4 regions of the Arthrobacter sp. Cr_A7 genome follow, and region 2 is predicted to be linked to each of the others. Evidence: riboswitches for the same ligand, from Rfam matches in the RefSeq annotation. Region 2 holds a riboswitch; each other region holds the start of a gene.
The links. Region 2 has a riboswitch for thiamine pyrophosphate ahead of thiC (phosphomethylpyrimidine synthase ThiC). Riboswitches for the same ligand answer to the same signal wherever they lie in the genome.

Region 1: another riboswitch for thiamine pyrophosphate. It lies ahead of thiO (glycine oxidase ThiO); the one in region 2 lies ahead of thiC (phosphomethylpyrimidine synthase ThiC).
Region 3: another riboswitch for thiamine pyrophosphate. It lies ahead of P2Q66_RS08755 (ECF transporter S component); the one in region 2 lies ahead of thiC (phosphomethylpyrimidine synthase ThiC).
Region 4: another riboswitch for thiamine pyrophosphate. It lies ahead of thiD (bifunctional hydroxymethylpyrimidine kinase/phosphomethylpyrimidine kinase); the one in region 2 lies ahead of thiC (phosphomethylpyrimidine synthase ThiC).

The regions. Positions count from the first base shown of each region.
Region 1 is NZ_JARHXQ010000230.1:501-4,399, forward strand. Features, by position in the region: gene P2Q66_RS13725 (thiazole synthase) at 1-709, opposite strand, end outside; gene thiS (sulfur carrier protein ThiS) at 714-950, opposite strand; gene thiO (glycine oxidase ThiO) at 947-2,284, opposite strand; TPP riboswitch at 2,277-2,395, opposite strand; gene thiE (thiamine phosphate synthase) at 2,423-3,157, shown strand; gene P2Q66_RS13745 (RNB domain-containing ribonuclease) at 3,236-3,899, shown strand, end outside.
Region 2 is NZ_JARHXQ010000036.1:71-3,969, reverse strand. Features, by position in the region: gene P2Q66_RS01935 (VOC family protein) at 1-775, opposite strand, end outside; gene P2Q66_RS01930 (amidohydrolase family protein) at 879-1,961, opposite strand; TPP riboswitch at 2,038-2,145, shown strand; partial or broken gene thiC (phosphomethylpyrimidine synthase ThiC) at 2,140-3,899, shown strand, end outside.
Region 3 is NZ_JARHXQ010000141.1:18,198-22,096, forward strand. Features, by position in the region: gene P2Q66_RS08745 (energy-coupling factor transporter transmembrane component T) at 1-123, opposite strand, end outside; gene P2Q66_RS08750 (ATP-binding cassette domain-containing protein) at 120-1,673, opposite strand; gene P2Q66_RS08755 (ECF transporter S component) at 1,673-2,296, opposite strand; TPP riboswitch at 2,354-2,492, opposite strand; gene P2Q66_RS08760 (heme-degrading domain-containing protein) at 2,579-3,130, shown strand; gene P2Q66_RS08765 (hypothetical protein) at 3,127-3,333, shown strand; gene P2Q66_RS08770 (DUF4383 domain-containing protein) at 3,449-3,899, shown strand, end outside.
Region 4 is NZ_JARHXQ010000321.1:2,681-6,579, reverse strand. Features, by position in the region: gene thiD (bifunctional hydroxymethylpyrimidine kinase/phosphomethylpyrimidine kinase) at 204-1,724, opposite strand; TPP riboswitch at 1,732-1,829, opposite strand; gene P2Q66_RS19420 (Rne/Rng family ribonuclease) at 1,982-3,899, opposite strand, start outside.

The DNA.
Region 1 (3,899 bases), on a different contig from region 2:
TGAAGGCCTCCCCCATCAGCGCCGGGTTCTGCGCCCGGGTCACCGCGGTGGCCAGCAGCACGGCGTCACAGCCAAGCTCCATGGCAAGGGCGGCATCCGACGCCGTTCCGATGCCTGCATCGAGCACCACCGGGACGGAGGCGCGGGACACGATGAGCTCGATGTTGTGCGGATTCAGGATCCCCAGCCCGGTGCCGATGGGTGATCCCAGGGGCATGACCGCGGTGGCACCCAGGTTTTCCAGGCGAAGCGCCAGGACCGGATCATCGTTGGTGTACGCAAACACCTTGAACCCGCGGTTGACCAGCTGTTCGGTGGCGTCCACCAGTTCCACGGCGTCCGGGAGGAGGGTGTGCTCATCGGCGATGACCTCAAGCTTCACCCAGTCGGTTTCCAGTGCCTCGCGGGCCAGTTCGGCGGTGAGGACCGCATCACGGGCCGTGAAACAGCCGGCGGTGTTGGGGAGGACCCGGATGCCGTGGTCCACGAGCAGCTGGAAAAGCGAGCCCGTTTCCGCGGTCGAATAGCGGCGCATGGCCACGGTGGTCAGTGCTGTCCCGGATGCCAGGAGCGCGGCTCCGAGGCCGTCCAGGCTTGGGGCGCCGCCGGTGCCCATGATGAGCCGCGATGCCAGGGGTACGCCGTCAATGACCAGTGTGTCGTCCATGCCGGAGGCGCCGGCCGGTGTGATGGTGGTGGTTTCGGTCATGGTCTCAGCCTCCCTGCACTGCCGTGACGAGCTCGACGTCGTCTCCGTCGGCGAGCGCTGTTGCGAACCATTGGCTCCGGGGTACTACCTGCGCGTTGTGCGCCACCGCCACGCCGAGTTTGCCGCCGTCGCGGGCCTGGCCATCAGCGGCGAGCGGGCGGCCGGTGACCTGGCTGACGAGCATGGTGATGGAGGCCCCGTCAGCCACCGTATGTTGTTGTCCGTTCAGGGTGATGTTCATGCTGTCTCCTTGATGTTGAAGATGGTGGCGGCCGGTTCTCGCACGGAAAACCGGCCCGGGTTGAACGGTTGCCAGCGGACGTCCGCCGTGCCGTCCAGAAGGTCCCGGCAGATGGCCGCCGCTGCGGGGGCCAGGAGGACGCCGTGCCGGAAGAATCCGGTGGCAATGATCAGTCCCGCAACGTGTGCGGATTCCCCGGCTGCCGGATCGCCGGCCAGCGGCACCCGGCCCAGCAGCGGGGCGTTGTCCGGGGTGCCGGGCCGCGCCCGTGCTGTGCATTCCAGCAGTTCGAGTTCGGCGACGGCGGGCACCAGGACCTGGGCATCGCGGAGGAGCTGGTAGACCCCGCCTGCTGATACAGCGCCCGCTGCAGCCCGGGCACCGGCCGCCGGTGCGCTTTGTGTTGCGGCAAGGGCATCCTCACGCTGGGTGGCTCCGATCACCACCGTCCCGTCCTGCCGCGGGACGATATACACGGGGACGCCGTGGACCAGCCCGCGGACGGTTGAGGTCACCAGCGGCTGGAGGTGTCGGGGCACTGCCAGGCGCAGGATATCCCCATACACCGGCCGCAGCGGCAGCTGCAGGCCGTCGGGCAGGCCCGCCAGGGCTGCGGCATCCAGGCCGTTGGCAACGATCGTTTCGCGGGCCAGGACCGTGCCGCCGCCTGCGAGCAGGGCCCCGGCCACTGCCCCGTCCGCCCAGACCAGCCCGGCGGCCCGGTCCGGCACGGCGTAGCCGTCGATGGCCCCCGCCACGTCTGTTCCATTACTTTCGACGGCGGAGCCATGCGCGGCGAGCGCGCGCCGCAGGCAGGACACCAGGCGCCGGGGATCCACCTGGTGGTCCGCGGGAGTGTCCAGTGCGCAGGCGATGGCAGGGCTGAGCAGCGGTTCCCGGCGTCGGGCCTCCCTGACAGTCAACGGCTCCACGGACAGGCCGCTGGCCTGCTGCACCCCGCGCAAATCCATCAGGGCGCGGCGGTCGGCAGCATCGGCACCCACGGCGAGCGTCGGCGTCGTGAGGTACCCGGGACTTTCGCCGGAAGCGGCGGCCAGTTCCGCGGCAAAGCCCGGCCACCGGGCGGAGGAGGCAAGCATGAGCTCCAGGAGGTCCTCCTCCTGGTAGTGCAGCTCGCTCACCGGCGCCAGCATTCCGGCAGCCGCCCAGCTGGCCCCGGCTCCGGGCGCGTCATCGATCAGCACGACGGACCGTCCGGAACGCCTCGCCTCCCAGGCGATGGCATGCCCAACCACTCCGCCGCCAATCACGGCCACGTCGGCACGGGTGGCGCCGGAGGAAGCCCCGGGCGGGGCAACGTTTGGGGTGCTCATGTGTCTCCTTCCCTACGCCGGCATTAACCGGATCAGGTCAAGCGGTCGGCTCTGACGCCCTCTCAGCCCGGCGCTTTATGACAGCTGCCGCGGGCTCCCGCAGTACGAGGCCAGTGTAGAGGAACTAGGCTTGCAGCCATGAATGTGTCCCAGTCCCCTGCCCCCGCTGCCGCAGTCCCCGCCGCCGATGCCTTTACCCATGCCGAAGGCACTGCAGGCCTGAACAGCGCCCGGCTTTACCTCTGCACTGATGCCCGCCGGGACCGCGGGGACTTCGGGCAGTTCGTGGATGCTGCCTTTGCCGGCGGCGTGGACATCATCCAGTTGCGGGACAAGGCCATCGAGGCGGCCGAGGAGCTGGAGCTGCTGGCGGTTTTGAAGGAAGCGGCGCAGCGCCATGGCCGGCTGTGGGCTGTGAATGACCGGGCGGACATCGCCGTGTTGTCCGGTGCGCCGGTGTTCCACATCGGTCAGAAGGACCTTCCGTTGGATGCAGCCCGCACCCTGCTCAACGGCAACGCCGCCATCGGGCTTTCCAGCCATGCCCCCGGGCAGGTGGACGCCGCCCTCGCTGCCGCAGCCGGACCGTCCGCGCTTGACTACTTCTGCGTCGGACCGGTCTGGGCCACGCCCACCAAACCCGGCAGGGCCGCCGTCGGGCTGGACCTGGTGAAGTACGCCGCCGAAGCCTCGGCCGAGGCCGGGAGCGGGGTGCCCTGGTTCGCCATCGGCGGCATCGACCACTCCAATGTGGACCAGGTTGTGGAAGCAGGAGCGAGCCGGATCGTTGTGGTGCGTGCCATCACGGAAGCCGATGACCCTGCCGCCGCTGCCGCCGCCCTTCTCGCTGCCTTGGACGGGGCCACACCCTAAAGACGCCGCAACACGGCGCAGCCCCGTGCGGCGTCAATGCCATGCAAAATCGGGGTTCTTCGGGCTAGGCTGATTTTCGTGTCACATCATCGGCTGGCTCCCAACGTCCACGAGCACAACAATGCCCTCGAGGAAGCCCTGGGTGCCCTGCGGACCGAACTGGAACTGCCCGGCCCATACCCCGTACACGCAGTCAGGGATGCCGAAGCGGCCGTCGCGGCCTTGCAGCTGCCGGCCTATGACCTCACCGGGGTCGGGTTTATCACCATCGATCCTGCATCGTCCACGGATTTGGACCAGGCCCTGTTCATCGAGGCCGACGGCGATGGGTACCACGTGCTGTACGCCATCGCCGATGTTCCCTCCTTCGTGACGCCCGGCGGGCCCCTGGACGCCGAAACACGGCGCCGCGGCCAGACGTTCTATGCCCCTGACGGCCGGATTCCGCTGCATCCGGAAGTCATCAGCGAGGGAGCCGGGAGCCTGCTGCCGGGGCAGGACTGTTCCGCCTTTGTCTGGGATTTCCGGCTGGACAGCGACGCCGAAGTCACCTCCGTCGCCGTGAAGCGGGCGCGCATGCGCAGCCGGGCCAAGCTCAGCTACAAGGGGGCGCAGGCTGAGCTGGATTCGGGCAACGCAACCCCCGTACTGCAGCTGCTCAAAGAGGTTGGCCTCAAGCGCGTGGAGCTGGAACGTGCCCGTGAAGGCGCCAGCCTGAACATGCCGGAACAGGAGATCGTCC
Region 2 (3,899 bases):
CCAGCGCGCCGACGTCGTCACCCGCGGGCACCTCGATGAGGACTTCACCGAGGCCCAGCGTGTCCTTGCGCGGCCCCGCGCCGCGGCTGTTCCAGACATTCATGGCCATGTGGTGGTGGTAACGGCCGGCGGAGACGAAGAGGGCCTGCCCATGCCATCCGGCCGTTTTTTCGAACCCAAGGACACCGACGTAAAAATCGCGCGCGGACTGCACGTCACCCACCTGGAGGTGGACGTGGCCCACTCCTGCGGTTGTCCTGTGCTGCCCTTCCAGGGAATCCTCCGTCAGGTGCTGCTCAAGGTACCGCTGCGGCGGCAGGGCCAGGCTGTCCATGACCACGTCGGTTCCGTTCCAGGACCAGTTGCTGCGGGGCCGGTCCCAGTAGAGCTCTATGCCGTTGCCTTCGGGGTCGTTGAAGTAGAAGGCCTCGCTGACCAGGTGGTCGGCGCTCCCGGCGAAGGACCGCGGCTCGTATTGGGCGGCGGTGGCGATGGTCGCCGCGAGGGAGGCCTGGTCCTCGAACAGCAGGGCCGTGTGGAACAGGCCCGCTTCTCCCCTGCCCGGGAGGTTCAGCCCGGGCGCGGGCGCAAGATGGACCAGCGGCTTTTGCAGCCGGCCCAGGTACAGCCCGCCGTCCTGTTCGGCGACCACTTCAAGGCCAAGGGCGCGCTGGTAGTAATCGGTCATGACCTTCATGTCGCCGACCTTGAGCATGACGGTGCCCATGGTGAGGTCGGCAGGAAGAAGATCCTGGCTGGTTGCTTCTGCAGTCATTGAACGCTCCCTGTGCTGGCGGCCGTCGCGATGGGGCGGCCTGTCACAGTTAAAATTACTTGAAGCTTCAATTTATTCCAAGTGCTTCGGCCCGGAAATATCCTTAGCGGATGATGCGGCCTCCCAGCACCACATGGGCGAGTTGGCTGACCGTCCGGGGTACCGTCAGCGGATCCTCGCTGCAGAGGACGACGTCGGCGCGCGCCCCCTCGTGCAGGCCGTCCGCACCGAGCCACTTCCGGGCTGACCAGCAGGCTGCGTCCAGTGCAGCAGCCATAGGCAGTCCGGCCTCATGCAGGGCCAAAATCTCGTCCGCGATTCTTCCGTGGTTGAGGACGCTGCCGGCGTCCGTACCGGCGAAGATCCTCACGCCGGCCTCGTAAGCTTCCGCCACCCGCTCCATCCGCCGCTCCCACAGCGCCAGCATGTGGTCCGCGTACCGCGGAAACTTGGGCCGGGCCTTGGCGGCGATGTCCGGGAACGTCGCGATGTTGATGAGTGTGGGGACGATCGGCACTCCCTGTTCGGCGAACCGGGGAAGATGCCGGGGCAGGAGTCCGGTGGCATGCTCGATGCAGTCGATGCCAGCGTCCAGCATCTGGTCCAGGGTGTCCTCAGCGAAGCAGTGGGCGGTGACCCGGGCGCCTTCGTCATGCGCCGCCTGTACCGCGTCCCGCACGACGGCGGAGGGAAAGGACGGCGCCAGGTCGCCAATGCCGCGGTCGATCCAGTCCCCCACGAGCTTGACCCAGCCGTCACCGTCGCGGGCCTGCTTGCGAACGGCTTCAACAAGGCCTTCCGGTTCCACCTCGTCGGCGAAACCGCGAAGATATCGGCGGGTCCGGGCAACGTGCCGTCCAGCGCGGATCAGCACCGGGAAGTCCCGGCCGCCCTGCATCCAGCGGGTGTCGGCCGGGGAGCCGGCATCCCTGACCAGCATGGTGCCGGCCGCCAGGTCTGCCCGGGCCTGGTCTTCGGCGGCAGCAGCGTCCACCGGGCCGCCGGGTCCGAGCCCGATGTGGCAGTGGGCATCCACAAAACCTGGCAGGACCCAGCCCTCCAGCACCTTGTCCGGCACCTGCTGCGGGCGTTTGAAGGTCAACAGCCCGTCAATGGACCACAGGCCCCGCCGCTCGCTGTCCGGCCCGGCAAGCACCGGGCCGCTGAATTCGATGATCTCCGGTATTGGACTCCTTTTCCCGCCAGTCAGGCTAGCACCGGCCATGTGACAAGCCCCTCCCGGAAGGCTGTGGTAGCTTTCTTCCTGACCACACGGGTGCCCCTGCAGGGGCTGAGATCGGGCTGACGCAGCCTGCGACCGTTGAACCTGTCCGGGTAATGCCGGCGAAGGAAGTGAGTATTCCTTGAATACACCCAATGAACAGTTGAACCCTGCCCTGAATCAGTCCCGCGAAAGCGTGGCCGGTGGGGCGGCGGAAGGCCAGGTCACCCAGTCCCTGACGTCGCATTCGCTTGCGTTCATCGAAGACGCAGAGTCGGGAATCCGGGTACCCGTAACGGAAATTGCCCTGGAGCCTTCCCCCAACGGGGAACCGAACGGGCCCTTCCGGACCTACCGGACGGCCGGACCGGGCAGCGATCCGGTTCGCGGCCTCAGCCCCTTCCGGTCCGAATGGATCGTGGCGCGGGGCGACACCGAAGCGTACGGCGGCAGGGAGCGGAACCTGCTCGACGACGGCCGCTCGGCTGTCCGCCGCGGCGCAGCCTCCGCCGAGTGGCAGGGGGCCCAGCCGGTGCCCCGCCGCGCCGTCGAGGGCAAGACGGTAACGCAGATGCACTACGCCAGGCAGGGCATCATCACCCCCGAGATGCGCTTCGTGGCGCTGCGCGAGAACTGCGACGTTGAGCTGGTCCGCAGTGAAGTCGCGGCCGGCCGGGCCATCATTCCCAACAACATCAACCATCCCGAGTCAGAGCCGATGATCATCGGTAAGGCCTTCCTGGTCAAGATCAATGCCAATATCGGCAATTCGGCCGTCACCAGCTCCATTGCCGAGGAAGTGGACAAGCTGCAGTGGGCCACCCAGTGGGGGGCCGACACCGTGATGGACCTGTCCACCGGCGATGACATCCACACCACCCGGGAGTGGATCATCCGCAACTCCCCCGTCCCGATCGGCACCGTGCCCATCTACCAGGCATTGGAAAAGGTCAACGGGGAAGCCAATGCGCTGACCTGGGAGATTTTCCGCGACACCGTGATCGAGCAGTGCGAGCAGGGTGTGGACTACATGACCGTGCACGCCGGCGTCCTGCTCCGGTATGTTCCGCTGACCGCCAACCGGGTCACGGGCATCGTCTCGCGGGGAGGCTCCATCATGGCGGGCTGGTGCCTGGCCCACCACCAGGAAAACTTCCTGTACACACACTTCGACGAGCTGTGTGAAATCTTCGCCAGGTACGACGTCGCGTTTTCCCTCGGCGACGGCCTGCGGCCGGGAGCTACGGCGGACGCCAATGACGCCGCGCAGTTCGCGGAGCTGGACACGCTGGCCGAGCTCACCCAGCGGGCCTGGAAATACGACGTGCAGGTGATGGTGGAGGGCCCGGGGCACATTCCGTTCCACCTGGTCCGGGAAAACGTCGAACGGCAGCAGGAACTCTGCAAGGGGGCACCGTTTTACACACTGGGGCCGCTGGTCACTGACGTGGCTCCCGGTTATGACCACATCACGTCAGCGATCGGCGCCACGGAAATCGCCCGGTACGGCACGGCCATGCTGTGCTACGTCACACCGAAGGAACACCTGGGCCTGCCCAACAAGGACGACGTAAAAACCGGTGTCATCACGTACAAGATCGCCGCCCACGCCGCCGACCTTGCCAAGGGCCACCCGGGGGCACACGAGCGGGACGACGCGCTGTCCAAGGCACGCTTCGAGTTCCGCTGGCGGGACCAGTTTGCGCTGTCCCTGGACCCGGTGACGGCCGAAGCTTTCCACGACGAGACGCTCCCCGCGGAACCGGCCAAGACTGCCCACTTCTGCTCGATGTGCGGGCCAAAGTTCTGCTCCATGCGGATCAGCCAGGACATCCGGGACGAATACGGGTCTGCCGAGGCGCAGGCGGCCCTGGCCGAGGCGGCCTCAGGCATGCGCGCGAA
Region 3 (3,899 bases), on a different contig from region 2:
CGAGACCCAGTCGATGGACAGTGCCAGCACCACCGTGATGAGGACGACGGCGGCCACTTTGCTGAGCGGATTGGCGCGGGTGAGGAGGGCGTGGTTGCCACGCAGGTTCAGCTGCTGCCTCATGGTGCCACCCGTTCCGCTGCAGCCATCCGCAGCTCCGTCCCGCCCAGCGCGGCGGTGAATTCGGCATCGTGGGTCACCGACACCACTGCGGTGCCCGCGTCCAGGAGTTCGGAGAGGAAGGATGCCAGTTCCGCCCACGTGTTGGCGTCCTGGCCGAACGTCGGCTCGTCCAGCACCAGGACCTGCGGGCTCGCTGCAAGGACCGTAGCCACGGAGAGCCGCCGCTTCTCCCCGCCGGAAAGTGTGTACGGGTTGGCGTCCACCAGCGCGGTGAGCCGCAGCCGTTCCAGCAGTTCGTCAACGCGATCCTCGCCGTGCCCCAGGTGCCGGGGCCCGAACAGCAGTTCATCGAGCACATTGCCGGTAACGAACTGGTGCTCGGGTTCCTGGAACACCGTCCCCACCCGCTCGATCAGCTGCTCGGCTTTCCACTTGTAGGGGTCGATTCCCGCTCCCCGGCTCAAGTCGGTGGTGGCGGAAACCTTGCCGGCAACCGGCTCCAGGAGCCCCGCGAGGGTCAGGGCGAACGTCGATTTTCCCGCACCGTTGGGTCCCACCACAGCCAGCGCCTGGCCGGACCGCACCTGCGCGGTGATGTCTTCCTGCACCGGGACTGGCGGGATCCTGCGGAACCCGCTGCGGCGCGGACGTTCCCGGGACACTGCCAGCTTTTCGGCGGCGAGCAGGAGATTTCCCGTCCCCGCGGCCGGCACGACAGCACGGGCACGCGTGGCAGGCACATAACCGGGCACCCACACTCCGGCGGCCATCAGCAAGGTCCGCGCCTCACTCAGCACCTGGTCCGGAGGCCCGTCCAGCAGTACCGCAGGATCAGAGGCCGAGCCGGGCTGCAAGACCACAATCCGGTCCACCAGGTCCTTCCAGACCGACACCCGGTGCTCCACCACCACCAGCGTTGCGCCGGTCTTGTCCAGGCACCGGGCCACGGCGTCGCGGACCTCCAGCACACCCGCCGGGTCCAGGTTGGCGGTGGGCTCATCCAAAAGGATCAGCCCGGGCCGCATCGCAAGGATGCCCGCCAGCGCGAGGCGCTGCTTTTGGCCGCCGGACAGGGCCGACGTCGGATGGTCCAGCGGCAGGTGGGACAGGCCGACGTCGTCAAGCGCCTCCTGCACGCGGGTCCAGATGGCATCACGGGGCACGGCAAGGTTTTCGGCGCCGAAGGCGACGTCGTCGCCTACGCGGGAGAGGACCACCTGTGTTTCGGGGTCCTGCTGCATCAGCCCGGCATGGCCGCGCTGCCCGCGGGGGGACACGCCGTCGACGAGCAGCGAACCTGACTCGTCCGAATCGCCCGCCTCGCCGTCGTCGTTCGCGTCGCCCAGAACCCCGGCAAGGGCATGCAGGAGGGTGGATTTGCCGGCACCGGAAGGGCCGAGCAGGAGCACCCGCTCCCCCGGCGCGATGTCGAGGTCAAGGCCGTGTACCGCGGGCTTGGGGCGGCCGGCATGCCGCCACCCCCAGCCGCGGGCGGTGATGGCCGCCGGCGGCACTGCTCCGGCCCCGGCCTGGTGCGAAGGTGCCTGCATCAGGAGAGGACGGGCTCCGTTGCTGCCTTGCGCGAGGCGAAGGAGCTCAGCACCCCGGTCTTCGCCAGTCCCCGGGTGGCGATCCAGGACAGTGCACCGGCGATGACCGCTCCGGAAATCGCGGTGAAGATGATGTAGGCCAGCTTGTCGCCGCCCGAGTAGGCGATGTTCCAGCCCCACGGCGCGAAGGAATCATTCAGGCCACAGAAGAGGCCCGCCGCCGCGCCGGCCAGCAGCGCAACGGGCAGGTTGAACTTCTTGTACACGAAGATGGCGAAGATGATCTCCGCGCCTAGGCCCTGGACGAAGCCCGAGAACAGCACGGAGGCGCCGTACTGTGAGCCCATCAGGAGCTCTCCGGTGGCTGCGACGGTTTCGCAGAACAATGCCGCGCCGGGCTTGCGGATGATGAGCATGCCCAGCACCGCCGGGATCATCCAGCCGCCGGCGATCAGGCCGGTCAGGGGCGGGTAAACGGCGTTCATCGGCGCGGAAACCGCGGCCGCACCCTGGGACCAGGCCCAGAAGATGACGCCGCCGGCGATGGCGATCAGGGCCGCCACCACGATGTCCACGACGCGCCAGGACTTGCTGGTGGTCTTCTTGATTGCTGCAGTGCTCATGTGATCCTCCTGGGAAACAGGAGGGGAAAGCACGGCAAGCGGCTACTGCCGTTGCCGGACTTCGAGAACTCGACTCCCTTGCGCCGGTACTAACCGGATCAGGTTCGAGGGTCTGCGGCTGTCCGCACTCTCAGCGCCCACCTCCGGTTCCCGGCCTTGGCCAGTGCCCGACGGCGGCGCTCCCCTGTCGTTAAGTAATGCTCTGAATGGAATGATGCTTGGGTAGAACTGCCCTGCTGGGCGGAGTCCAGTTTACACCGGGACAGGGGTAGATTGTGGGCCATGACTGCTAATCAGCCGCATGTGACCGACTTCGATCCGGACTCTGACGCCGCGCAGCCGGAAGGATCGCTGCAGGCCCTCATCGGCCGCATCGAGGGGGAGATCCATGAGCTCCAGTTCCCCGGCTTCTCCCTGGACGACTCGCTGAACCTTGGACTTCTCCTTGTGGAACTGGGGAAGGAGCGTGGCCTGCCCATCGCGATCGACATCACCAAAGGCGATCAGGTCCTGTTCCATGTGGCCCTGCCCGGCGCCACCCCGGACAACGAACACTGGATCCGGGCGAAGCAGCGCACCGCCGCCCGGTATGAGGTTCCCTCGCTGCTGGTGGGGCTTCGCGGCCGGCTCCGGGGCGGTCGGATCGAGGACCAGGGCTGGTTCGACCAAACCCTGTACGCCGCGCACGGCGGGTCCTTCCCGGTCTATGTCTCCGGTGTGGGCGCGGTAGCCACCGTCACCGTTTCCGGGCTCCCGCAGATGCAGGACCATGACCTGGTGGTGGAGGCCATGCGTGAGGTGCTGCGCCCGGCAGGGGCAGACGGCCCGGCATGACCGGCAGGCCCGCTGACAACGCCGTCCGGGCGGCACTGGACAAAGCCGAGGACGAGATGATCTTCATCGGCCCGGACCATCCCTACTATCCGCTGCTGGCCGAACTGGTGTCCGCCGTCGGCAAGGCATGGCAACAGGGGTACGAGCAGGGCCCCAGCGGCGGGCAGCACCCCAACCCTTACACCTGGACCGGTCCGGCGTAAGAAAAGGACGGAACGGGGAAGGTTCCGTATCCCTCAACGCAGAAACAAAGCCTGCTTAGCTTTTATTAGTAATCATGCTTACTATATTGTTTCAGGCGTGAGAGGAGTACAGGACATGGCAGTCAGCACCCGCCCACCGGGCGTCCGAACCGCCCTGCAGTGGTCTGCCATTGCCGCCGGCGCCGGGTTCCTGCTCGTTGGCATCCTGGGATTCGTCCCCGGAGTTACCCGCAACTATGATTCCCTCGGTTTCGCAGGGCCCGGTTCAGGGGCGCTGCTGCTGGGTGTGTTCCAGGTATCCATTCTCCATAACCTTGTCCACTGCCTCTTCGGCGCCGCCGGCCTGCTCATGGCGCGGACCCACCGCCAGGCCAGGAACTTCTTCACGTACGGCGGGGTCATCTACCTGGTGCTCTGGCTGTATGGCCTCCTCATAGGAGACAACACGCCGGCAAACTTCATCCCGGAGAACGGTGCGGACAACTGGCTGCACCTCGTCCTGGGCCTGGCCATGATCGCCCTGGCCATCATGCTGTCCCCGCGCACTCCCGCCACCGGCCGTGGCA
Region 4 (3,899 bases), on a different contig from region 2:
TTCCCCGGGGGAATCCGTGAGCTATCCCCGAAGGGGTCATAACCCAAGTGTTGGCGTAAGCACCGAAGAACTAGACTACGCTAATTTCGTCTTCGGCCGCAAATGAGGCTGGTTCCGGCGCGTTGGCTGTGATAGGAACCACAGGCCAACCCGGCGGCGGGACCGCGCCCAACCATACTACCGGCAGGGCGCCCGCCCGCCGGTCAGGAGTGGAGGCGCGGCGCGTCGAAGAAGTCCACTTCCAGGCGGCAGGACTGCCGGAAGGCGGTGACCATCGCCGCCCGCTCGGCATCCGAGGCGTTCCGCCCGGCCCCGTCCACGATGGTGATGGCCGTGCGGGTTGCTTCGGCGAATTCATCGTCGGCGTAGGTGCGGAGCCAGTCAGCATAGGGGTGCGCTGCCGGTTCGCCCGCGGCGACAAACCGGGCATGGAGTGTTTTGCCCACCTCGGCGTACAGCCAGAAGCAGGGAAGGACGGCGGCCGCGAGCACTGCATAGCTGCCCGACGCCGATGCAGCCGTCAGGTGGTCCACGTAGGACTTGGTGACCGGACCCAGTTTCGCCTGGACGGGGCGGGTGCTCAGCCAGGACCTGTGCAGTTCCGACTCCACTTCCAGGCACTGCCGCGCGGAGGCAGCCCAGAACACCTGCTCCGTTTCGGTGGGTGCCAGGGCACTTGCCCGTGCCAGGACGCGGGAGTAGCCGTTGAGGTAGATGGCGTCCTGGGCCAGGTAGTAGGCAAACTCCTTTTCGGGGAGGCTTCCGGAGGCCAGTCCGCGGATGAAGTCCAGCCCGTAGATCGCCTTGAGGTCCTCGTCGGCTTCGGCCCGCAGCCGCGCCGCGAATCCTCCGGCGGGCGGGACGGGGCGCAGGTGGTGGAAATGGTGGACCGGCCCGTTCCCTGTTCCCACGTCCAGGCGTCCGGAGGCTTCCAACGCGCCTGCCAGCCATGGCTTCACTTCCCGCAGCGATGCCTCCCAGTCCCCCAGCCGCGCCTGGACAGTGGCCATCGCCGAGGAGAGCGAACAGCCGGTGCCGTGACTGTTGGGGGTGGCCACCCGCTCCCCCGGCACCTGGATGACTTCTGCTCCCAGCAATCCGTTCATGTTGACCAGCGCGTCCGGGCATTCGGCCCCGGCCAGGTGGCCTCCCTTCACCAGCACGGTGGTCCCGGTGGCAGCTGCCAGGCGCTTCCCCTGATCGAGCGCGCCTTCCCAGGAATCCTGCGGGCTTTCGCCCACCAGCATGGCGAGCTCGGCCAGGTTGGGCGTGAGGAGATGGGCGAGCGGCAGCAGGTCGCGGAGCGCAGCCTCAGCTGATTCCTGCAGCAGCCGGTCGCCGCTGGTGGCGACCATCACCGGGTCGAGGACCACGACGGCGGGCCGCACCTTTTCGAGCCATACCCGGACCACCCCGATGACGGCGGCGTCCCCAAGCATGCCGATTTTCACGGCGTCGATGGTGATGTCGTCACTGATGGCGTCCAGCTGGCTGGCCAGGAAGGAAGCCGGCGGGACGTGGACGGCTTCCACGCCGCGGGTGTTCTGTGCCGTGAGGGCTGTGATGGCAGCCATGCCGTACCCGCCGTGCGCGGCAATACTTTTGAGGTCCGCCTGGATACCCGCTCCACCGGAGGGGTCCGAACCCGCAATGGACAGGACACGGGGCAGGTCCCGGCCGGAATCCGGCAGGACAGGAGTGGACTGGAGAGCTTCCGCGGGCATTGCAAGAGTCGAAGACAAGAGACATCCCTTCGCCGGTACTAGCCGGACAGGTTCAACGGGTGTGGATCTCAGCCGGCCCTTCGCGCGGCACCCCGTGTCGGTTCCCCAGCCTAGCCGTTTTGCCGCCGACGCACCGAAGGTGACGTGCCGCTGCTTCTGGAACCTGGTCCGGGCCGAAACACTGTTAACGCCGGATGCCCGGAACCGGCCGTGAGGGCGATTCCGGGCATCCGGGTTTTTGTTTGTGCTGCCTGCGGTTAGAGCTCGGAAGCAGGAACTCCCACACCGAGGATGATCGGAGCCTCGGCCTGCTTGGCGCCTGCAGTGTCCGCACCGGAGGCGGCAGCCGGTTCCGGCGCCTTCGCGGCATGCGAGTGGCCTGCACTGGCTGCGGGGACGCTCTCGTGGTGCTGGACGGACGTCTCGTTGGCAGCCCCCTGGGCACGGCTGGCGCTGCGGTTGCGCCGTGGCCTCCGCTGCCGTGACTGCTCCACGGTGTGGTCCGACCAGTCCTTCTCAACGGTTGCGGCGGCGGACGGCTGCCCGGCCTTGGCCGGTTCCGAAACTGCCGGTGCCGAAACTACCGGTGCCGGAGCTGCCGATGCCGAAACCGCAGCTTCCGGCTGTTCTGCCGGAGCCTCGGCAGCCGGAGCGGGCTCACCGAGGTGCGCAAAGGCTTCAGCGAGCCGGTCGAGGGTGAGGGCAGGTTGCGCCTGCTGTTCTTCCGCGTGCTCGACGAACGGCAGGGCGACCTTCTCACCGCCAAACGTCAGGACAGCGGCGGGACGGGAGGAGGCATCGGCGTCGTGCTTGTCCGCCTCGACCGGCGCTGCCTGCTGGGCCGGCTGTGCCTGGCGGGCAGCCGCAACTTCATCGTCGTGCAGGTGGGCCGCGTGGGCTGCTGCAGCGATGTTGGCGAGGGCCAGTCGGGTTGCTTCCGCCTTGGCGTGGCGTTCGGCGTCTGACGGGTCCGGGTGGACCGTGTGCACGTGTACGGCCGCGGCCGCCGGGGCAACGTCAGGCTGCTGGCCGCCGCGTCCGCGCCGCCGCTTGCGGTCGGGACGGACACCGGGCTGGGTGCTGTCGGTCCGCTGGCCTTCGTTGCGGTGTCCTTCAGCACGGGCTTCAGGCCGGCTGTCGGCACGCTGCACGTGGTGCTCGGCGGCAACGATGTTGGCGCGTCGGTGCTCCACGGGATCGTCGTGGGTGACCACGCCGCGCCCGGCGCACGCCTCACACTGCTCACCGAAGACCTCCAGGAGCCCGGTGCCCATGCGCTTGCGCGTCATTTGGACCAGGCCCAGCGAGGTGACCTCGGCAACCTGGTGCTTGGTACGGTCACGGCCCAGGCACTCCACCAGCCGGCGCAGCACCAGGTCCCGGTTGGACTCCAGCACCATGTCGATGAAGTCGATGACGATGATGCCGCCGATGTCGCGCAGCCGGAGCTGCCGTACAACTTCCTCGGCCGCTTCAAGGTTGTTCTTCGTGACGGTTTCTTCGAGGTTGCCGCCGCTGCCGGTGAACTTGCCGGTGTTGACGTCCACCACGGTCATGGCTTCGGTGCGGTCGATGACCAGCGAACCGCCGGAGGGCAGGAACACCTTGCGTTCCAGGGCCTTGTGGATCTGCTCGTCGATCCGCCAGGCCGCGAAGATGTCCTGGTCCTTGGTCCACTTCTCGAGGCGGCCCACGAGGTCCGGCGCCACGTAGGTGACGTAGGCCTCGATGGTGTCCCAGGCTTCCTCGCCGGAAACAATCAGCTTGGAGAAGTCCTCGTTGAAGACGTCACGGACCACCTTGATGGTGAGGTCCGGTTCGCCATAGAGCAGTTCCGGCGCCAGGACCTTGGTGGAGGTGGACTGGCTTTCGATGCCTTCCCACTGGGCCCGCAGACGGTTGATGTCGTGCGTCAGCTCTTCCTCGGACGCTCCCTCGGCGGCTGTGCGGACAATGACGCCCGCGTGCTCCGGAAGGCGGTCCTTGAGGATGCGCTTGAGGCGGTTGCGTTCGACGTCGGGCAGCTTGCGGGAGATGCCTGTCATGGAGCCGCCGGGCACGTACACGAGGTAGCGGCCGGGCAGCGAGATCTGGCTGGTCAGGCGTGCACCCTTGTGGCCCACCGGGTCCTTGGTGACCTGGACCAGGACGGTGTCGCCGGACTTGAGGGCGTTT